DNA from 3 places in the Nocardia sp. NPDC051030 genome. Region 1 is predicted to be linked to each of the others. Evidence: riboswitches for the same ligand, from Rfam matches in the RefSeq annotation. Region 1 holds a riboswitch; each other region holds the start of a gene.
What was found. A riboswitch is a leader RNA that binds a small molecule or an ion and turns the genes downstream of it on or off. The one in region 1 is predicted to bind S-adenosylmethionine.

Region 1 (7,215 bases):
GGCGCTTCTCGAAGACGGCCTGGATCGCCTCGGTCAGATCCTGCGAGGGCAGGAAGGCCGCATTCCACGCCGATACGTACCGCAGCCCGTCCGCGACCTTGCCCGCCTTCGGCTGGTCCAGCACATCCTTGATGCCCTGCACCACGAGCGGCGGGTTCTCCGCGATCCCGCGAGCCAGCGCGTGCGCCGCGTCCACGACCGCGTCCTGATCCGCGTACACGTCGTTGATCAGGCCGATCTTCTCCGCACGCGCGGCGTCGATGTCCTTGCCGGTGTACGCGAGTTCGCGCAGATGCCCCTCGCCGATGATCCCCGGCAGCCGGTGCAGCGACCCGATATCGGCGACGATGGCGACCTTCGCCTCGCGCAGGCTGAATTTGGCGTCCTCGCTGGCCAGCCGGATATCGGCGGCGGCGATCAGGTCGAGCCCGCCGCCGATGCACCAGCCGGAGACCGCGGCGATGACCGGCTTGCGGCAGTCCGCGACCGCGGTGACCGCGGCCTGCATGCCGCGGACCTCGTGCAGGAAGTCGGTGCGCGGCGCGGCCTGGGCCTTGTCGGCGAGCAGCGGACCGAAGGTGCCCGCCATGGCGGGCAGGTCCAGGCCGTAGGAGAAGTGCTTCCCGGACCCGGTGAGCACGATGGCCCGCACCTCGGGATCGCGGTCGAGTTCGCCGAAGATGAGCGGCAGCTCACGCCAGAAATCCGGGCCCATGGCATTGCCCTTTCCGGGGCCGGTGAGGGTCACCTGGGCGACGTGGTCCTTGCTCTCGACTGTGAAAGCCTTCCATTCAGTCATTCGTCCAGCGTATCGGGGGTGCGGACGATCCGGGAGAGCGGTGTAAATCCTGTGCTAATTCTGCTGCGCCGCACTGGTTTCCAGGCACTTCGGGAAGGGACGATGACAACGTCCCACTGGCTCACACTCGTGCGCGGAGGTCTGAGATGTTGATGCATCACGGAATCGGCCTCGATCGCTTCAATCACCTCTCCCGGCAGCGGGCCGTGCACGCGCTCTTCGAGTGCTGTTGCAGCGTCACCTGGGCGGAGAAAATCGCGGACGGCCGCCCCTACCCGGGCCATGCCGCACTGCACACCGCGGCCGATGCCGAACTGCACGCCCTGTCCGCCGCCGGTCTGGAGCGGGTCTTCGATTCCTGTGTGCACGAAACCATTTCGGAGCGCACCGTCGAGGAGCTGACGCGGATCACGCGGGCGCGCATCACCGGCATGCTCGGCCCGGAGGAGGGCTATCCCGATTACTGATCTCGGGCACATCCACCGCAATCGCTCTACCCTGGTTGCCATGCGCAGGTCCCTGCCGCCGGTCGCGTCCAAAGTCTCCGACACTCTGATCGCGCGCGGACATCACGGAGTCATCCTCACCCAGGCCAATCCGACCCACACCGCCGCCGAAGCGGCCGAAGCCCTGGGCGTTGCCGTCGGGGCCATCACCAAGTCACTCGTCTTCCTACTCGACGACGATCCGGTCCTGCTGCTGGTCTCCGGCGCACACCAGGTGAACCTGGACAGCACCGGCCGCCGCCTGGACGGCACCCTCACCCGCGCCCCCGCCGCCATGGTGCGGCAGGTGACCGGGCAGCCGGTCGGCGGCGTCGCCCCGCTCGGGCATCCCACCAACCTGCCCACCTTCATCGACAATGCGCTGTCCCAGCATCAGGAGTTGTGGGCGGCGGGCGGCCATCCGAACACGATCTTCCGCACCACCTTCGGCGAGCTGGTGCGGATCACGGCCGGACTGGCCATCGATGTGGACTGAGAGCGAGATTCTGCACAGCGGGGAATAACCGGGCGCTCGACCACGTAGGTTCGGAACGTGACCGATTCTCCGACGCCCGGTGCCGAGCTAGACGTGCCCGACGATTTGAGCGGTATCACCGCCCAGCAATATCGCGCCGCCATGCGGCACTATCCCGCGGGCGTCACCGTGGTCACGCTCGATTCGGAGCAGGGCCCGGTCGGATTCACCGCCACGTCCTTCGCCTCGCTCTCGGCACAGCCACCGCTGATCTCGTTCAATATCGCCGAGACCTCGTCCAGCATCGCGGGCCTGCTGAAGGCCGAATCCCTGGTCGTGCATTTCCTGGGCGAACATCAGAAGCATCTGGCCCAACGGTTCAGCCGGTCCGCCGAGGAGCGTTTCAGCGATCGCTCGCTGTGGACCACGATCGAAACCGGCGAACCAGTGCTGCACGGCACCCCGATCTGGGTACGCGCGAGCGTGCACCAGCTGATTCCGGTCGGTGATCACACCCTGGTCATCGGCCTGGTGACGCGCGTGTACGACAACACCGACGAGGCACCCGCGGCCGGACCGCTGGTCTATTACAACGGCGCGTATCACCGCGCCGAGATCGCCGACTGACGCCTTTCAGGCCGCCGAGGCGGCCGTCCCGATCCCCAGCGCCGCGAGAATGGCCGCGCTCGCCTGTTCCAGGCGGGCCCGCATGCGGGGATTGCGCAGCAGCGCCACCGCGCGCGAGGCCGCCAATGCCACCAGCACCATTTCGCTTGCGGCAATGGTGGATTCGATCGCGCCGAGGGTCAGCGTGTTCGCGAACGTCACATGCGTCAGGAATTGCGGCAGCACCGCGAGGTAGAACAACCCCACCTTCGGGTTGAAAATGCAGGACAGCAATCCAGCAGCGAATGCAGAGCGAACCGATGATTCATGCGCTCGCGTGATCTCGGAATCGAGGGAGGATTCACTCTCGCGCCGGGACTTGCGATGCGCGAGCAGCGCACGAATCCCCAGGTACACCAGGTAGATTCCGCCGATCACCTTCAGCGTGCGGTACGCCGTGGCCGACTGCTCCAGCAGCGCCGCCACACCCGCCGCGACCACCACCGCCCACACCAGCCCGCCGAGCGAGGACCCGAATGCCGCCGCAATGGCGGGACGTCGCCCGGCCACCGCGAACTTCAACACCAGAAATGTATCCGGACCAGGTGTGACGGACAGCAGCACGCACAACCCGATAAAGCTCAGCAGCAGCGAAATACTCACTCAACCATGGCAACCCACGGGGAGCCCGGAGCGCAACCGCCCGGTGCCTATTTCGCCCGGTGCCTATTTCGCCCGGTGCCTATTTCGCGAAAAGCCGTCGGCCCTCCCCTGACGACTGTGTCCGATGAACACCGAAGGGCCGACGGCTTTCCTGGGCTTACAGACCGAGATTCAGTTCCGCGCGCTGAATTCCGAGCCCAGTTCACGGAACACCTCGGTGTTCATCGTGAACGCGAGCCGCGCCTCGTCGAGCACTCGATCGACCTCCGGACCTTCAATGGGAAGCTGGTCCAGGCTCTCTCGGTACTCGCGCTTGAACGCGGCCGGATTGGTGATGCCGTCGAAGACGTAGAAGCGGACGCCGTCGCCCTTCTTGGGCAGGTCCCACAGCTTCTCGGCGGTGCCGCGAATGACCTGGCCGCCGGAGAGATCGCCCAGGTAGCGGGTGTAGTGGTGCACGACGTAACCGGCGGGCCAGTCCTGCGCGACCTCGTCGATGCGGGCGGCGTAGGCGGCGGTGGACGGCAGCGCGGTCAGTTCGTCGCGCCAGTTCTCGCCGCCGAGGTAGGCGAGGTCGGCCTCGAGCGCGGCCAGGCGGTCCAGTTCCGGGCGCACGAACGGCCCGGCGACCGGGTCGGAATCGAGTGCGGCGGAATGCTTTTCGAGGGCGTCGTAGACGAACCAGAGCTGCGCGGTGTAGCGGTAGAAGGCTTTGACGCCGAGTTGCCCGGTGAGCAGGTCGCGCATGAAGGTGGAGTGTTCGGCCTCGTTGTGCTGCTGCTCCGTCGCGGTGCGAATGAGCGTCGAGAACGGCGTGCTGGTCTCCAACATGGGTGCAACCTCGTTTCAACTCCCGGGGGCACCACTATGGCTACCCTAACCTCCTCTAAACCGTACGCTCCAGCAACGATCTCGCGATTCGAACTTTGCGGTCCACCCGATCCAACTTTCGGATGATTTTCGGGGCCAGGTTGACAACCCCCGGACGAATCTGCCAGTCTCGGAAACGGTCATGAGTACCAGCGTCAAGCCCCGGCTCGCTGGTCGGCAACCCTCCTCCGCGGTGGGGTGCTCCGGGTGACGACCAGGCCGCATGCCCAAACCGGGCGCGGCAAGCGCGGACTCTCGATCACCATTTCTGATCGCGTGTCCCAATAGCCGACGGGATTTCGTGATGACTGCTTTCGCCGACCAGACCTGTGCCGCTCTCGCCAAGGTTTCCGGATGTGATCTCCAGGTGCCCCTCGTCCAGGGCGGCACCACCACCTACGCCAACTTCGACTACGCCGCCAGCGCCCCCGCATTGCAGCAGGTCACCGACCGGGTCGCCGAGCTGCTGCCGTTCTACGCCAGCGTGCACCGCGGCGCGGGCTACGCCTCCCGGGTCTCCACCGACTGCTACGAATCCGCGCGCGGTTCGGTCTCCCGCTTCCTGAATGCGGCCGATGACCAGGTCGTCGTCTTCACCCGCAACACCACCGACTCGCTGAACCTGCTCGCCTCCTGCGTGCCCGGCGACACCGTGGTGCTGGACGTGGAGCATCACGCCAACTTCCTGCCGTGGACCCGCAATGGCCGCCGCGTGGTGCCGATCGCCGACACCATCGAGGAGACCATCCAGCGCGTCGTCGCCGAACTGTGCACCAAACCCGCTGCGCTGCTCGCGGTTACCGGCGCCTCGAATGTGACCGGCGAACTGCTCCCGCTGGAGCGCCTGGCCTGGATCGCGCACCAGTGCGGCACCCGCATCCTGGTCGACGCCGCCCAGCTGGCCCCGCACCGCCGCATCGATCTGCAGACCGCCGGCATCGACTACCTGGCCTTCTCCGGCCACAAGGCGTACGCGCCGTTCGGTGCGGGCGTACTGGTCGGCCGTCGGGACTGGCTGGACAAGGCCGAGCCGTACCTGGCCGGTGGCGGCGCGGTCCGCTCGGTCACCGCGGACGGTGTCGAGTGGGCCTCGGCCCCGCAGCGCCACGAGGCCGGATCCCCGAACGTCCTCGGCGTGGCCGCCCTCGCCGCCGCCTGTGACGCCCTCGCCGGATTCGACCAGACGACAGTGCTCGAGCACGAGCAGTACCTCACCCACCGCCTGCGCTACGGCCTGAAAACCGTTCCGGGCGTGAACTTCCTGCGCATCTTCCGGGACAGCACCGACGCCGTCGGCATCGTCGCCTTCACCGTGGACGGCTTCGAGCCCGCCCAGGTAGCCGCCTACCTCTCGGCCGAACACGGCATCGGCGTACGCGACGGCCGCTTCTGTGCGCACCCCTTGCTCGCCCGCCTGGGCGTCGACTCCGCCCTGCGCGCCAGCATCGGCCTGGGCAGCACCGCCGCCGACGTGGACCGCCTCATCGACGCCATCTCGACGCTGGTCGAGAACGGCCCGACCTGGAATTACGCCCGCACCGAAGGCCACTGGAACCCGGTCCCCGAGACCCGCCCGTTCAACAGCGGCGACTCGGGTGCGGCACCCTGCGGCTTCTAAAACACCAAGTAGCGGGCCGCCAGTTCCTCGACGAACGGGTCATCGTCCGCGACAGCGTTCAGCAGATCGAGATCGTCCTGCACCGAAACCTGCCGCGTATCTTCCTGTTCCGGGTCCGGCGGCCCGTCCTCGGCCAGCTGACGCAGCAGCTTCGCGCGCACGCGGTCCTTCAGCGAATCGCTCATATTTCAGAGCATGCCACTTGATCACACCGGCGCGAGCCAACTCCCCCACGCCGTATTGCGGAACACCGTGAATACAAGGAGAAAGGCGAGGGTGACCCACAGCGCCGACCGCGGCAGCACCTTCGGTAGTCGCGGAATCGGCCCGCCCCGCCAGCCCTGCACCACCCAGTTGCCCCACCAGGCAAGGAAACCCAGCAGCAGCGGCACCAGCAGAATATTGCTGTGCACGGCGTCGAGGATCCGCCCGTCGGTGAGATTGTGCAGGCCGCGCAGGCCGCCACAGCCGGGGCACCAGTATCCGGTCATCTCATAGAACGGGCACACGCCCCAGGATCCCGACTCGTGCGGATCCCGAATGTGCAGCAGCACCAGGCCTCCGGCCACCACGCCGCCCGCGAGCAGCGGCAAGCCAGCGCTCAGCCAGCGCGGGCGAGCGGGGGTTTGGATCGGAGGCACTGCCGTGGTGTCCACGAGCATCAACGGTAGCCGGGCCCCGCCCGACCTGCCAGGCACCTCATTCATCGAACCGGAGCATTCATCGAACCGGTGCGCGCTCGACGACGGGCGCGGTGAGCATTCCCGCGAGCATGTCGATGATCTCGACCCAGGCCGACACATCCCCGGCACTCACGCGTCCCGCTTCCACCGCCCGTTCATGATCGGCTAGCAGAGCGAACAGCGCGGTGGTCAGCGCCCGCAGCCGCCGCACGCGCAGTCGCGGTGGCAGTTCGGTGAGCTCGCGGTCGAGTCGCTGCATGATCACCCGGACCGAGGTGCGGCGTTCGCTGTCGAGATTGGCGGCGTCGGTGACCGACGGATGGGTGTGGATCTGTTCGAGAAACCGTGCGTAATGGTTGATTCCGTGCCGCTCGCTCAGCTCGAACATGGGGATGACCAGGGCCTCCAGGAGCCCGTGCACCTCCTCGTTCTCCCCCGAACCCGCCTGTTCGGCAAGCAGTTCCAGCCGCCGCACCTCGAGGGTCGCCATCCGATGCTCGACCACGGCCTCGATCAGCCCGTCCCGCGAGCCGAAGTGGTATTGGATCGCGGAGTTGTTCCGCTGTCCCGCGGCCGCCGCGATATCGCGCAGCGGCACGGCCTGACCACGCTCGGCGATCAACTGTTCCGCCGCGAGGATGATTCGCTCCCGCGCCTCCGTCACTCCCACAGCAAGAACTGTAGCCGCTCACCTGGGGTTAAAGAACAAGTCCTTGACAGTTAAGAGCCATATCTTAAATATGACTTGTGACTGCAATCACCTAGAAGGACTTTTAGCGATGATCCTGGACACCTTCCGACTGGACGGCCGCGTGGCCGTCGTGACCGGCGCGGGCCGCGGCATCGGCGCAGCCACCGCGCTCGCCCTCGCCGAAGCGGGGGCCGATGTCGCCCTGGCCGCCCGCACCCCCGCACAACTCGAGGAGGTCGCTGGAAAAATTCGCGCGCTGGGCCGCCGCGCCGTCACCGTCCCCTGCGATCTGTCGGATCTGTCGGCCGTCACCGCCTTCGCGGAG
Region 2 (7,215 bases), 190 kb from region 1:
GGTTTGCAAGCGAAGGGCTGGCGGGAAGCCGCGGGCGCTTACGGCGAGGATGGCTCGCGGCGGTCGGTGGCGGATGTGACGGACGCGGAATCCCTCACGCAGGTAAGGGAATTCAAGAAGCAGGCGAAGGCGGCCGCTAAGACGAAGTAGGGTGCCCGGCTTGTCTGGATCGAATCAAGCTGGTTTTTAACCTCCAATATCCTGTGAGTTTGCTTAATGCTTGCCGCGTTCAGTTCGTACCCCAGCGGGAAGCAGTACCTAATGAAGATGAGGAAATTCGCAGGCGTTGCGGCGCTCGTGATCACGGCGCTGGGCGCGGCGACGGGCACCGCAGGCGCGGCTCCGGCCGCCGCCGATAACAGCCCGATCAACTACACAGCCACCACCACCGAGACCAATACGGTCATCCGCACCGATGCGGGTTCGCTCGTGGTCGAGGGCGGCGTTTTCAAGGTCAAGGCTGCCAATGGCACCACCGTCGCCGGAACCGAATTGAAGTTCCGCGTCGATGAATTCGAGTTCCCGATCGCGGCCGAGATCAAGGATCACACCGCGACTTTGACCCCGCAGTTCGACGCGGAGCACGCGGTCTACAAGCCGGTCGCTCAGGAAGTCGCCCTGCCCTACGAGAACGTGGCCCCCTGGAAGTCCGAGTACGACCGTGAGCTGGCCGCCTGGAACCGCTTGACCAGCACCATTTCCGCGGGTGCGACCATCGGCACCCTGGTCGGTGGCATCGGCGGCGCAGGCCTCGGTTGCCTCATCGGTTTCGGTGTCGCGGGTGTCGCGACGGCTCCGCTGGCGGCTCTGTTCGGTGCGGGCCCGATCGTCGGTTGCATCGGTGGCGCGGCTGCCTTCGGTTTCCTGGGCACCCTGGCGGGCCAGCTGTTCGTCACCGCGCCGGTCGCCATTCTGGCTGCCGTGCAGTACTTCACCACCGTCAATCAGCCTTTCGTGGCGGCCAAGTAATTCCATTCGGCACGAAATCGAGGGTGCCGCGCCAGAGTTCATCGGTGCGGCACCCTCGATCTATGTTCTGTTCGTTTGACCAGGATTCGATCCTCAGGTTCCACCCTGCGGAATCACCTGATGAGGAATCGAACTCCATGCTGTCTAAGAAAATGGCCGCCAGTGCCGCGATGATGATCGCTGCCGTCGGTATCGCCGCGGGCACCGCGGGCGCGGCCCCCATCGCCGACGACAACGGCGTGATCAACTACTCCGCCACCGCCACCGAGACCAACACCATCATCCGCACAGATGCCGGTTCGATGGTTGTCGACAATGGCATCTTCAAGATCAAGGCCGCCGATGGCACCGTCGTCGCCGGTACCGAGCTGAAGTTCAATGTCGATGACTTCCAGTTCCCGATCGCGGCCGAGATCAAGGATCACGTCGCGACCCTGACTCCCGAGTTCAATATGGAGAAGGCCGTCTACAAGCCGGTCGCTCAGGAGATCAACCTCCCGTTCGAGAACTCCGCTCCGTGGAAGTCGGATTACGACCGTGAGCAGGCCGCCTGGAAGCGCATGACGGACACCATCTCCATGGGCGCCACCATCGCGACCCTGGTCGGCGGCATCGGCGGCGCGGCCGTCGGTTGCGTCATCGGCTTCGGTGTCGCGGGTGTCGCTTCGGCTCCACTGGCCGCCCTGTTCGGTGCGGGCCCGATTCTCGGCTGCCTCGGTGGCGCGGCTGCCGTCGCCTTCCTGGGCACCCTTGCGGGTCAGCTGTTCATCACCGCCCCCGTCGCGATCGCCGCGGCGTACAACTACTTCACCACCATCAACCAGCCGACCCTCCAGACGTCGGCCAAGTAATTCCGCGAAACTCGCGGGGACAGATGAACCCGCTCGGTCCTTGGGACCGGGCGGGTTCGTCTATTTCGGCTGGGGGCGTTGGGATCGCGCTGAGCCGAACCCTGTCCCGCCCCGCACCGGCCTGCTGTCCTGGATGGGATGCCCGGCGCGGGTGCCGGGGGAGCGGAAGGTCCGGTTATGGGTGAGCTCACGGTGATCCACGGCGAGACGGCGGCGTTGACGCCCGTCGACGGCACGGATCTGCGGAAGACGTTCGGGCACTTTCCGTCCGGAGTGGTGGCGGTGTGTGCCCGGATCGGCGGCGTGCCGCACGGTTTGGTGGTGAGCACCTTCGTGCCGGTGTCGCTGGATCCGCCGCTGGTGTCCATCTGTGTGCAGTACTCGTCGGAGACTTGGCCGCGCCTGGAGCAGGCCAGCCGCCTCGGTTTGAGCCTGCTCGGCAGCGATCAGCAGGAGGCTGCACGCACTTTGAGTTCGCGTTCCGGCGATCGCTTCCGCAATGTCGGCCTGCACACCGGCAATGGCAATGCGGCCTTCGTGGCCGGTGCGACGACCTGGCTGGAAGCCTCGGTCTACGAGCAGGTTCCGGCGGGTGATCATGCGGTGGTGCTGCTGCGCGTGCACCGGCTGAGCACGCATCCCGGCACGGAACCGCTGGTATTCCACCGCAGCTCTTTCCGCGCTCTCGACAACCCCCCCGAGGCGCGCGAGGTAGCAAGTTGATCTCGCGCGGTATTCCCCGGGGCGGCAATTGAATTCACGCTGATCGTGAGGGGCGACACTCGCCCCGCCGCTTCGTATCGTCTTCTTCACCATCCAGAGCGACCGAGAGACCTGGCTCGCAGACGTCGCAGCAACCCCCTGACCTTAGGTGCGGGTGCTACCGCCAGGACCGATGGAGGACGAATCCATGAGCATCCTCGCAGCGGGCCCCGAGCAGTCGGCGGCGGCCGGCTCCATAACCGAAGTAGACGACGACGGTGCGCTGCCCGTCGCCCGCACCCGCCATCCGTGGCGGTGGGTGACGAGCGGCATCGCGTTGGTGCTGGTCGCGCAGTTCGTGCACGGCCTGGTCACCAATCCCGGCTGGGACTGGTCCACTTTCGCGCAGTACATCACCGCCTCGTCGGTGCTGGCGGCCTTGAAGGTGACCTTGGAGTTGACGCTGTGGGGTACCCTGCTGGGCTTCTTCATCGGCATCTGGCTGGCCATCGGCCGACTGTCCAGTAATCCTGTGCTGCAAGTGATTTCGTGGGTCTACATCTGGGCCTTCCGATCCATTCCGCTGATCGTGCAGCTGCTGTTCTGGTTCAACCTGGCCTACCTGTACAAGACTCTGGCGCTGGGCATTCCGTTCGGACCGGAGCTGGTGCGGTTCGAAACCAATGGCGTGCTCAGTGGATTCACCGCGGCCGTCATCGGTTTGGCGCTGCATCAGGCCGCGTATTCGGCGGAAATCATTCGCGCGGGCATCATCTCGGTGGATCAGGGCCAGTGGGAGGCCGCCAAGGCGCTCGGCCTGCCGTGGCGCAAGCAGTTCTTCACGATCATCGCGCCGCAGGCCATGCGCGGCATTCTGCCGAATGCCGCGAATGAGGTGATCAGCCTGTTCAAGGGCACCTCGATCGTCTCGACCATGGCCATCGCGGAGCTGTTCTACCAGGTACAGGTGATCTTCGGCCGCAATGGCCGGGTGGTGCCGCTGCTCATGGTGGCCACGGCCTGGTACATCCTGCTCACGACCGTGCTGACGATCATTCAGTACTACATCGAACGTCACTTCGCGAAGGGCAGCGTGCGGAACCTGCCGCCGACGCCGTGGCAGCGAGTCCGTGGCAGCTTTGCCGATATCCGATCGAAGGCGGCGGCACGATGAGCGAATTCGCGGTCGAATTGCGCGGTATCCGAAAGTCTTTCGGCACCCACGAGGTGCTGAGCGGGGTCGACCTGGCGGTGCGTCCCGGTGAGGTCACCGTCATTCTCGGCCCCTCCGGTTCCGGCAAGTCCACGCTGCTGCGCACCATCAACCATCTGGAGAAGGTGGACGCCGGAATCGTCCGCGTGGGCGGCGAGCTGGTCGGCTACCGGCGCAAGGGCAATCGCCTGCACGAGCTGCCGGAGCGGGAAATCCTGCGGCAGCGTTCGCGCATCGGATTCGTCTTCCAGAACTTCAATCTCTTCCCGCATCTGACGGTCCGCGAGAATGTGGCGCTCGCTCCGATCGCTGCGCAGGGCCGCCACAAGGCCGAGGCGCATGCGGAGGCCTTCGAGTTGCTCACCCGAGTCGGCTTGGCGGACAAGGCGGATGAGCATCCGCGCCGATTGTCCGGCGGTCAGCAGCAGCGGGTGGCGATCGCCCGAGCCCTTGCTCTGCGGCCCGAGGTGGTGTTGTTCGACGAGCCCACGTCGGCGCTCGACCCGGAGCTGGTCGGTGAGGTCCTGGATGTGATCCGGGAGCTGGCCCGCGGCGGCGCGACCCTGGTCATCGTCACCCACGAGGTCGGCTTCGCCCGCGAGATCGCCGACACCATCGTGCTCATGGACGCGGGCCGCATCGTCGAACAGGGCCCGCCGCATCAAGTGCTGGACGCTCCCGCGCATCCGCGCACCAAAGCTTTTCTCGCGCACGTCCTTTGACGCGCGCCTATTTCGAGGTAAGGAACCACATCTCATGTCCAAGGCAAGCCGTCGCAGACGGATCGCGGCCCTGACCGCATTGGCGGTCCTGAGTCTGTTCGCGAGTGGCTGCGGCAAGGGCGACGGCGGTGCCGACACCTTGAAGACCGTGAACGGCCTGACCTACGACCTGTCCCCGGAGCAGACCGGCCGCGTGCACGCCGAGAAGGTGGATGCCATTGCGGCACAGGTGCCGTCCGCCATTCGCGAGCGCGGCACGCTGATCGTCACCGGCACCGTCGGCGCGACGCCGCCGCTGGGTTTCTACGCCACCGACGACCGCACCGTTGTCGGCTCCGAGGTGGACTTCGGCAACCTGATCGGCGACATCCTGGGTCTGAAGGTCGAGCGGCGGAACGCCGACTGGGCACAGAACTTCGTGAAGATCGATTCGGGTGAGGTCGACGTCTTCATCTCCAATGTGACGGTCACCGAGGAGCGCAAGGAGAAGTTCGACTTCGCGACCTACCGGCTGGACAATATCGCCCTCGAGGTTCCGAAGAACGCCGATTGGACCTTCCAGGACCGTAAGTCGGTGGCGGGCAAGCGGATCGGCGTCACGGCGGGCACCAACCAGGAGCAATTGCTGGTGAAGTGGAACGAGGACAATATCGCCGAGGGACTGCCCAAGGCGGATCTCACCTACTACCAGCAGGCCAGCGACTACTACCTGGCGTTGTCCTCCGGCCGTATCGACGGCTACCTGGGCCCCAACCCGTCGGCGCAGTATCACGTCGCGTCGGTGGGCCAGTCCAAGGTGCTGACCACCCTCTCCGGCGCGGGCGATGTGCTCCAGGCCGAGATCGGTGTTCTCACCCGCAAGGACAACGGCCTGGTCGGGGCCTTGCAGCAGGCCGTCCAGTACGCCATCGACCACGGCACCTACCAGAAGGTCCTGGACCGCTGGGGCCTGAGCAGCGAAGCCGTCAAGCAGTCGCAGATCAACCCGCCCGGCCTGCCGAAGAAGAAGGGCTGAGCGCATGAAGTTCCTGCAACTCACCCTCATCACGCACACCCCCGACCCGGTCACCGGCGTCACCGAATCCCCGCGACAGCGACTGCGGCGGGTCATCGACAGTGCCCGCCTGGCCGAGGAACTCGGCTATGACGGTTTCGCGGTGGGGGAGCGGCACGAGGACCCGTTCATCTCGGCCGCCCCGCCCGTGGTGCTCAGCCATATCGCCGCCGTGACCGACCGCATCGCGTTGTTCACCGGTGTCACCACGCTGAGCCTGCTGGACCCGGTCCGCGCCTTCGAGGATTACTCGACCCTCGACAATCTGTCCGATGGCCGCCTCGAAATCATTATCGGCAAGGGCAATGGCGCGGCGCAGGCGCAACTGTTCCACGTCACCACCGACGATCAGTGGGACCGCAATCGTGAAGGCTACGAACTTTTCCGGCAGTTGTGGGAGAGCGATAGCGTCACCTGGAGCGGCCGCTTCCGGCCCTCACTGACCGAGGCCAAGGCCTTGCCGCGCCCGCTGCAACCGCGCCTGCGCATCTGGCACGGCAGCGCCACCAGTCACGAATCCGCGGATTACGCGGCGCAGCACGGGGATCCGCTGTTCTCCGCGAATGTCACCAATCCGGTGGAACCGTACGCGGAGCTGGTCGCCCACTATCGCGAACGCTGGGAGGCCTACGGGCACGATCCGGCGGAGGCGCTGGTCGGTGCGGGTACCGCCGGATTCCTGGTCACCCGCGATTCCCAGGAGGCGGTGGATGCCTACCGCCCCATTTTCGAGGCTCGCCAGGCGACCGCCCGAAAGTTCAATGTGCCCATCGTCTTCGACACCGTCGAGGATTTCGTCGAGCGCTCCTCCGCGCTGATCGGCAGTCCACAGCAGGTCCTCGACAAGCTGCACCGCTACCACGAGCGGCTCGGCCACGAGGTGGTCCATTTCAGCGCGGACGGTGACGGGCGCACCGATAAACAGCACCGCGAAAGCCTCGAACTGTTCCAGGCGGAGGTGGCTCCCGAGCTGCGCCGCCGCATTCCGAGCCGTCCGCTCGGTGCAGCTCGCTACCCCTCCGGAGATCCCCAGTGAGAAGTCCCGTCCTTGCCGCCGCGAAGCGACCCGTCGCCCTGGTGGGCGCGCTCGCCGCCACGTTCACGCTCGCCGCTTGCGGCAGTGACTCGGGCGGTGCCGAGAATGCCGGTCCGCCGCAGCCCGGCGGCACCCTGCGCTACGGCCTGTCGACCGCCCCGACCTGCTCCGATCCGGCGCAGTCGAGCACGAATCAGACCATCTATGTGACCCGCCAGGTGGTGGACTCACTGGTCGATCAGGACCCGGAGACCGGGGTGATCAAGCCGTGGCTGGCCGACAGCTGGTTCGTCAGCGCGGACGCGAAGTCGTTCACCTTCCACTTGAAGGACGGCATCACCTTCAGTGACGGCACCCCGCTCACCGCAGACTCGGTGCGCAAGAACTTCGACGCCACCCTCGCTCTGGGCGGTGCGAAGGCTCCCCTCGCGGTGAGCTATCTGGCCGGATACACCGGCAGCACGGTGGTCGATCCGCGCACGGTGCGAGTGGACTTCGGGGTGCCCAATGCCCAGTTCCTGCAAGCGACTTCGACGTCGCAGCTCGGCATCCAAGCCGATTCCACCGTCACGAAATCCGCCGACGACCGCTGCCTCGGCACGAATATCGGCAGCGGCCCGTTCACCTACGCCGACTGGAAGCAGAATGCCTCGGTGACGCTGGCCAAG
Region 3 (7,215 bases), on a different contig from region 1:
TCGGAGTAGGTGTCGAAGATGGCCAGGTGCACTGTTTTCATCATGACAGCATCCTGTCATATTTGACAGCATGCTGTCAATGACAGTCCAGACCCCTTCCCGGATACGACAACGGGGCCGGAACCGTCGATGACGGTCCGGCCCCGCAGGGGTCGTCATGAATTCAGCTCAGCGCACCCGCGAGGTCGCCGAGCAGGTCCTCGATGTCTTCCAGGCCGATCGAGATGCGGACCACGCCATCCGTAATACCCACGGCCGCACGGCCTTCCGGGCCCATGGCGCGGTGGGTGGTGGTGGCAGGATGAGTGATCAGGGTCTTCGAATCACCAAGGTTGTTGGAGATATCGATGATTCGGAGACCATTGAGCACCTCGAAGGCGCGCTTCTTGGCCTCGTCCGGGGCCGCCTTCAGCTCGAAGGTGACCACGGTGCCGCCGCCCGACATCTGCTGCTGCGCAAGGTCATACTGCGGATGCGACTTCAGGAACGGGTACTTCACCCACGACACCGCCGGGTGCTGTTCCAGGAACTCGGCGACCTTCAGCGCGGACTCGTTGGATTGACGCACGCGCAACGGCATGGTCTCCAAACCCTTGAGTAGCGTCCAGGCATTGAAGGGGCTCAAGGCCGGACCCGTATGGCGCATAAGGTTTTTCACCGGGCCGTCGATGTACTCCTGCGAGCCGAGGATCGCGCCGCCGAGGACTCGGCCCTGACCGTCGATGTGCTTGGTGCCCGAGTAGACCAGAACATCCGCGCCGAGGTCGAAGCCGCGCTGCAGCAGCGGGGTGGCGAAGACATTGTCCAGCACCACCTTCGCGCCCGCGGCATGCGCGAGCTCGGTGACCCGGCGGACATCCACCAGGGACTGCATCGGGTTGGACGGGGTCTCGAAGAACACGGCCTGAGTGGGGACGGACAGCGCCGCTTCCCACTCGTCCAGGTTCTCGCCGTCGACGAAGACGGTCTCCACGCCCCAGCGCGGCAGGATCTCATTGCAGACCACGAAGCAGGAGCCGAACAGGCTGCGCGCCGCGACCAGGCGATCACCGGTGCCGAGCAGAGCGGCCAGCGCGGTGAACACCGCGGACATGCCACTCGCCGTGGCGAAGCAAGCCTCCGCGCCATCGATCAGGCGCAGCCGCTCCTCGAACATGGCGACCGTCGGATTCCCGTAGCGGGAGTAGACGAAATGCTCGATATCGCCGGTGAAGGAAGCCTCGGCCGCCTCGGCACTTTCGTAGACGAAGCCGGAAGACAGGTAGAGGGCCTCGGAGGTCTCCTCGAAGCCGGAACGCCGCAGGCCGCCACGCACGGCCTGAGTCGCCGGGCCGACACCCTCGGGAAGCGGCTTGTCGAATGCGCCACCGGTGATCATGACTGCCTCCAATTCGAGCTAGGGCTGTGCGCGTTCGAGCCAGAGCCGTGCGCGCTCACGACTGCCGCCAGGGCAGGCCGTCCGCTCGCCAGCCGGTGCTGCCGCGATGCCCCTGCGCGTCCAGTGCGCCTTCGAAGCCCTCGACCACATTGAACGACGGCGCGAAGCCGACGGCCGTCGCGGCGGTGGCCGCGCCGATGGATCGCTGGCCGGAGCGGCAGATGAAGATGACGGGCGCGTCCGAACCGGCATCGCGGTCGGTCAGCGCCTGCTTCAACTGGTCGGCGAATCGGGCATTGGGGGTGCCGGTGGTGTCCACCCATTCGATGAGGGCGGTGGGCCGGCCGATGCCGCTGGTGTCGGGCACGCCGACGAAACGCCATTCGGCTTCGGTGCGCACATCGACCAGCACCGCATCCGGATTGTCGCGCAACAGTTCCCACGCCTGCTTCGGCGTCAGGTCACCCGCGTAGCTCACTTGTACCTCCTGTGAATCCGCACTTGCCGCATCGCTGTTCGATGCGTGGCCAGGTCGTCACCCGGAGCACCCCACCGCGGAGGAGGGTTGCCGACCAGCGAGCCGGGGCTTGCCACTGGTACTCATGACCTGGGTTGAGATTGACCGAGCGGGGGCCCCGGTGTCAAACCCTTCTCCCAGACCCTGGAACGCGCGCGCGGGCACGATCAGGCCGGAGCGGGGCTACCCGGCATTGCAGACCAGCCAGGTGTTGTCGGTCTTGGTGAAGTGCCAGGTCGAGGTGTTTTCCCGGCCGTCGGCGCGGACGGTGACCGCGGCGGTGGCCTTATCGCCGTCGATGGTGGTGTCGGTGACCTTGACGAGGTCGAACTTCTGGCCGGTCTGATCCGGGATATTCAGCGGCGAGCGCTTGTCGTCGAACCCGGGACACGCGGTGGCCTTGTCGAATCTGTCGGTGCCGCTGCCGGACTCGGTGAAGTTGCGGGCGGCGATGGCCAGTCGATTGGAATCTGTGAGATTCTTCTCAGCCGGTGACACCAGCGCGGCGATCACGATTCCGATGACCACCAGCACGATGACGCCCGCCGCCACCAGAAACGGCAACATGGTCCGGGTTTCGCCCTGGTCGATCCGTTCCGGCTTCTCCTCGACGTCGCTCATGGGTAGATCATGCCTGGTCGGCGCGGGTGTAAAGAGGCCGACACCGGCTTGCGCCGGAGATGGGCAGTCGCACAGTTCACCTACTCGGCGCGGGCGGGTGTCCACCTCACCGATAGAATCGGCACAATTCCCGCGCGGAAGCGGGAATAGCCATACCGTGCAGCAACGCTGCAGCGTCGGGGGTTCCGGCTCCGGAGCACCACCCCGAGGCGAGGGCGTCAACTTAGCCTAAGCTAAGAAACGACGGCTGAGTACGACGACAAGTAGTTTCGACCCAAAGGGTGCGCGTAAGAATGACCGAACAGAGTGCAGTCTCCGATCAGCACAACGGTGCAGCGACCCGCCCGCTCCGCATTGCGATCGTGGGCGCAGGCCCGGCCGGTATCTACGCCGCCGATGCGTTGATGAAGTCCGATGCCGACGTGAGCATCGACCTCTACGAGCGGATGCCCGCACCGTTCGGTCTCATCCGCTACGGCGTCGCACCGGATCACCCGCGCATCAAGGGCATCATCACCGCCCTGCACAAGGTCCTCGACAAGCCGCAGGTCCGCCTGCTCGGCAATATCGACTACGGCGTCGACATCACCCTCGAAGACCTGCGCGGCTTCTACGACGCGGTCATCTTCTCCACCGGTGCCAATGCGGACCGCGCGCTGGAGATCAAGGGCATCGACCTCGACGGCAGCTACGGCGCCGCCGACTTCGTCTCCTGGTACGACGGCCACCCGGACGTGCCGCGCAACTGGCCCCTCGAGGCCGAGAAGGTCGCGGTCCTGGGCGTCGGCAATGTCGCGCTCGATGTGGCCCGCGTGCTCGCCAAGACCGGCGACGAACTGCTCCCCACCGAGATCCCGCCGAACGTCTACGAAGGCCTCCGGGGCAATAAGGCCCTCGAAGTGCACGTATTCGGCCGCCGCGGTCCCGCTCAAGCCAAGTTCACGCCCCTCGAGCTGCGCGAACTCGACCACTCGCCGACCATCGAGGTCATTGTCGACCCCGAGGACATCGACTACGACGAGGGCTCCGAAGCGGCACGCCGTCATTCGAAGCAGGTCGACATGATCTGCAACACCCTCGAGCAGTGGGCAATTCGCGACGTCGGCAACCGCCCGCACAAGCTGTACCTGCACTTCTTCGAGAACCCGGCCGAACTGCTGGGCAATGAGGACGGCAAGGTCATCGGCCTGCGCACCGAGCGCACCTCCCTGGATGGCACCGGAAACGTCAAGGGCACCGGCGAATTCAAGGACTGGGACGTGCAGGCTGTGTACCGCGCGGTCGGCTACCTGTCGCAGAACATCCCCTCCCTGCCCTTCGACGAGCAGGCGGGGACCGTGCCCAACGAGGCCGGACGCGTGCTCGCGAACGAGGACGCCGACGGCGCGGACCGCTACCTGCCGCAGACCTACGTCACCGGCTGGATCAAGCGCGGCCCGGTCGGCCTCATCGGCCACACCAAGGGCGACGCCAACGAGACCGTGGCCTGCCTGCTCGATGACGCCGCGAACTTCACCCCGGCCGCCAACCCGGAACTCGACGCCGTCACCGCGTTCCTCGAGGCGAAGGGCGTCCCGTTCACCACCTGGGCCGGTTGGTACCGCCTCGACGCGCACGAGCGCGCCCTGGGCGAGCCGGAGGGCCGCGAGCGGGTCAAGGTCGTCGAGCGCGAGGACATGCTCCGCGCGAGCGAACCGGACAAGGTTTAACACCCCACCTGACCTGGCCGAATCCACCAGGCGGACAAGGCCATCCACACTTGTCACCGTTGTGAGGCATGCTAGATCACGTGTTCGATGCCCATGTCCACATTCTCGATCCGCGGTTCCCGCTGATCGAGAATGAGGGTTACCTGCCCGACCCCTTCACCATCGCCGACTATCGGCGGCGCATGCGGCGCTTCCATATCGACGGTGGTGCGGTGGTCAGCGGGTCCTTCCAGGGCACCGATCAGACCTGGCTCAAGGCCGCCCTCGCCGAATTGGGCGAGGGCTGGGTCGGCGTCACCAATCTGCATGTGGACGCCTCCGACGCCGAGATCATGGACCTGCACCGGGCGGGCGTGCGCGCGCTGCGGTTCAATCTCAAGCGCGGCGGCGGCGATATCGTCGGCCTCACCATGCTGGCCCTGCGCGCCTACGAACTGGCCCGCTGGCATGTGGAGCTCTATATCGACGGATCCATGCTGGGCTCCCTCGAACCCGTCATCACCAAACTCCCGACCCTCGCCATCGACCACATGGGCATGAGCGACGACTGCCTGCCCTACCTGCTGAACCTGGTCGATCGCGGGGCCAAGGTGAAGGCCTCCGGCTTCGGCCGGGTCTCCATGGATGTCGGTCTCGCCCTGCGCAAGATCCACACCGTGAATCCCGAAGCCCTCATGTTCGGCTCCGACCTGCCCGGCACGCGCGCGGGACGCCCGTTCCAGGACGCCGATATCGATGTGATCGCCGATGCCGTGGGTGGAGATCTGCACAAGGTCCTCGAGGACAATGCGCGCGCCTATTATGGCCTCCCCGTCAAGGAACGCACCTTCGAAGACCCGCATCCGACGCTGCCCATGTTCCGGGCACAGCCGTCCGTCGAGGCACCTACCCTGCGGCTGCACCGCTCGGAACTACCCAAGCCGCCCCCGGACACACTCCCCTTGCCGGTCATCAAGCCAGGCAAGCCGCGTCCACCCCGCGATACTCGGGATCAGCACCGCCGCAATCGTTTCGGCTAGATCGCGAGCGCCGCGATCAGCCAGACGCCGGACGCGAGCAGTGCGCCCAGCAGCTCGATCAGCATGGACAGGCCGACGCCTTTGAGTGCGTGCACCGTCGACTGCCACGCGGCTTGATGCTGTTTGATCCGCTGGAATTCCGAAAGGTACACGCCCAGTACGAATCCCAGGAACAGCCCGACCACCGGAATCACGAAGAACCCGATGATCCCGAGCAGCGCGCCGAGCAGCAGCGACCGATTCGGGACGCCCGCTTCCTTCAGTTTCCGGCCCGGCCAGGTGTATTTGATGACTCCGCTGATCACCAGAAGCGTTGCGCAGAGGGCGAAGGCGATCCAGGCGGACGCCCCGCCGGTCATGATCGCCCACACCAGGATCGCGGCGGCGATCAACACCACCCCCGGCAGGATCGGCACGATGACGCCCAGCAGGCCGATCAGAATCGCGAGGCCGACCAGCACCTCACCCCATGCGCTCACTTCGGTTCCTCCACCTCGGGTTCTCCGCAACCCTATCCGCGGGGAGCCTCGCCGGGGGCCTATCCAGGGGGTGCCTCGCCGAGGGTTCAGCACTTATTGTCATAGTGTCAACACTGGCCCTTGTGGGCCGGGGCACCAGATCGACGACGATTGAACCGAGGTAGGGGCGTGAGCACTCCATCCACCGCCAAGCAGGGCCCGCTCGCGGGCGTGCGGGTTGTTGAACTGGCCGGAATCGGCCCCGGCCCACATGCGGCACTGCTGCTCGCGGACCTCGGCGCGGACGTGGTCCGGGTACAGCGGCCCAATCAGCTGCCGGGCTTCATGGAGCGCCCGCAGTGGCGTGGCCGCACGATTGTCGAGGCGAACCTCAAGGATCCGGCCGATATCGAGAAGGTGCTCGGGCTGATCGAGAAGGCCGACGTGCTCCTCGAAGGCTTCCGGCCGGGCGTCACCGAGCGCATGGGATTGGGTCCGGACGTTGCGCTGGAACGCAATCCGCGACTCGTCTACGGCCGCATGACCGGATGGGGCCAGGAAGGCCCGCTCGCGGACCGGGCCGGGCACGACATCAACTACATCTCGCTGACCGGTGTGCTCAATGCGATCGGGCGCAAGGGCGAACGGCCGGTGCCGCCGCTGAACATGGTCGGCGACTTCGGTGGCGGGTCCATGTTCCTGGTATTCGGTGTGCTCGCCGCGCTGGTGGAGCGCCAGACCTCCGGCAAGGGTCAGGTCATCGACTCGGCCATGGTCGATGGCGCGCTGGCGCTTTCGCACATGATCTGGGGCATGAAGGGCGTGGGCCTGTGGTCCGACGAGCGCGGCACCAACCTGCTCGATACCGGCATGGCCTTCTACGACACCTATGAGACTTCGGACGGCAAGTACATGGCCGTGGGCTGCATCGAGCCGCAGTTCTACGCGGAATTGCTGAAGGGCCTGGAGATCTCGCCGGAGGGCCTGCCACACCAGATCGACCCGAACGGCCAGGACGAGCTGCGCAAGCTGTTCACGGAGAAGTTCAAGACCAAGACCCGCGACGAGTGGTGGGCCATCTTCAAGGACACCGACGCCTGCACCACGCCGATCCTCACCTTCACCGAGGCGGAGCAGAACGAGCACATTGTGGCGCGCACCGGACTGATCGAGATCGACGGCATCGTGCAGCACGCGCCCGCGCCGCGGTTCTCGCGCACCCCGGGCGGCATCCCGACTCCGCCGCCGAACGAGGGCACCCCGATCGAGCAGGTCTGGGCCGACTGACCCGATCACCCGCACGGACGACGAGCGGCGGCACCCGGAATGGGTGCCGCCGCTTCGCAGTTCGAGACCGATGTCCGAGGCGAGACCGATGCCCGGTTCGGGGACTAGGCCTCCGGCTCGACGAGCTGGATATCGAGCTCGATGGCGATCTTGTCGCTCAGCATGGCGACCGGCAGGCCGGGAGCCACATTGAAGTCGCTGCGCTTGATGGTGCCGGTGGCATTGA

Region 2: linked by a shared signal. The riboswitch ahead of AB0N05_RS27970 (amino acid ABC transporter permease) and the one ahead of AB0N05_RS28810 (aminotransferase class V-fold PLP-dependent enzyme) in region 1 are both predicted to bind S-adenosylmethionine.
Region 3: linked by a shared signal. The riboswitch ahead of AB0N05_RS18115 (rhodanese-like domain-containing protein) and the one ahead of AB0N05_RS28810 (aminotransferase class V-fold PLP-dependent enzyme) in region 1 are both predicted to bind S-adenosylmethionine.

The regions. Positions count from the first base shown of each region.
Region 1 is NZ_JBFBCD010000009.1:192,620-199,834, reverse strand. Features, by position in the region: gene AB0N05_RS28840 (crotonase/enoyl-CoA hydratase family protein) at 1-799, opposite strand, end outside; gene AB0N05_RS28835 (2-oxo-4-hydroxy-4-carboxy-5-ureidoimidazoline decarboxylase) at 946-1,266, shown strand; gene AB0N05_RS28830 (YbaK/EbsC family protein) at 1,307-1,780, shown strand; gene AB0N05_RS28825 (flavin reductase family protein) at 1,838-2,386, shown strand; gene AB0N05_RS28820 (LysE family translocator) at 2,393-3,028, opposite strand; gene AB0N05_RS28815 (biliverdin-producing heme oxygenase) at 3,200-3,859, opposite strand; SAM riboswitch class IV at 4,037-4,152, shown strand; gene AB0N05_RS28810 (aminotransferase class V-fold PLP-dependent enzyme) at 4,203-5,516, shown strand; gene AB0N05_RS28805 (hypothetical protein) at 5,513-5,701, opposite strand; gene AB0N05_RS28800 (DUF2752 domain-containing protein) at 5,723-6,178, opposite strand; gene AB0N05_RS28795 (TetR family transcriptional regulator) at 6,237-6,869, opposite strand; gene AB0N05_RS28790 (SDR family oxidoreductase) at 6,979-7,215, shown strand, end outside.
Region 2 is NZ_JBFBCD010000009.1:1,517-8,731, forward strand. Features, by position in the region: gene AB0N05_RS27950 (HhH-GPD-type base excision DNA repair protein) at 1-150, shown strand, start outside; gene AB0N05_RS27955 (hypothetical protein) at 262-969, shown strand; gene AB0N05_RS27960 (hypothetical protein) at 1,107-1,820, shown strand; gene AB0N05_RS27965 (flavin reductase family protein) at 1,998-2,543, shown strand; SAM riboswitch class I at 2,630-2,722, shown strand; gene AB0N05_RS27970 (amino acid ABC transporter permease) at 2,731-3,696, shown strand; gene AB0N05_RS27975 (amino acid ABC transporter ATP-binding protein) at 3,693-4,457, shown strand; gene AB0N05_RS27980 (ABC transporter substrate-binding protein) at 4,492-5,472, shown strand; gene AB0N05_RS27985 (LLM class flavin-dependent oxidoreductase) at 5,477-6,547, shown strand; gene AB0N05_RS27990 (ABC transporter substrate-binding protein) at 6,544-7,215, shown strand, end outside.
Region 3 is NZ_JBFBCD010000005.1:92,892-100,106, forward strand. Features, by position in the region: gene AB0N05_RS18105 (type 1 glutamine amidotransferase family protein) at 1-44, opposite strand, end outside; gene AB0N05_RS18110 (O-succinylhomoserine sulfhydrylase) at 164-1,378, opposite strand; gene AB0N05_RS18115 (rhodanese-like domain-containing protein) at 1,434-1,856, opposite strand; SAM riboswitch class IV at 1,871-1,986, opposite strand; gene AB0N05_RS18120 (DUF4878 domain-containing protein) at 2,079-2,516, opposite strand; gene AB0N05_RS18125 (FAD-dependent oxidoreductase) at 2,810-4,225, shown strand; gene AB0N05_RS18130 (amidohydrolase family protein) at 4,306-5,244, shown strand; gene AB0N05_RS18135 (DUF456 domain-containing protein) at 5,241-5,723, opposite strand; gene AB0N05_RS18140 (CaiB/BaiF CoA-transferase family protein) at 5,892-6,989, shown strand; gene AB0N05_RS18145 (YceI family protein) at 7,094-7,215, opposite strand, start outside.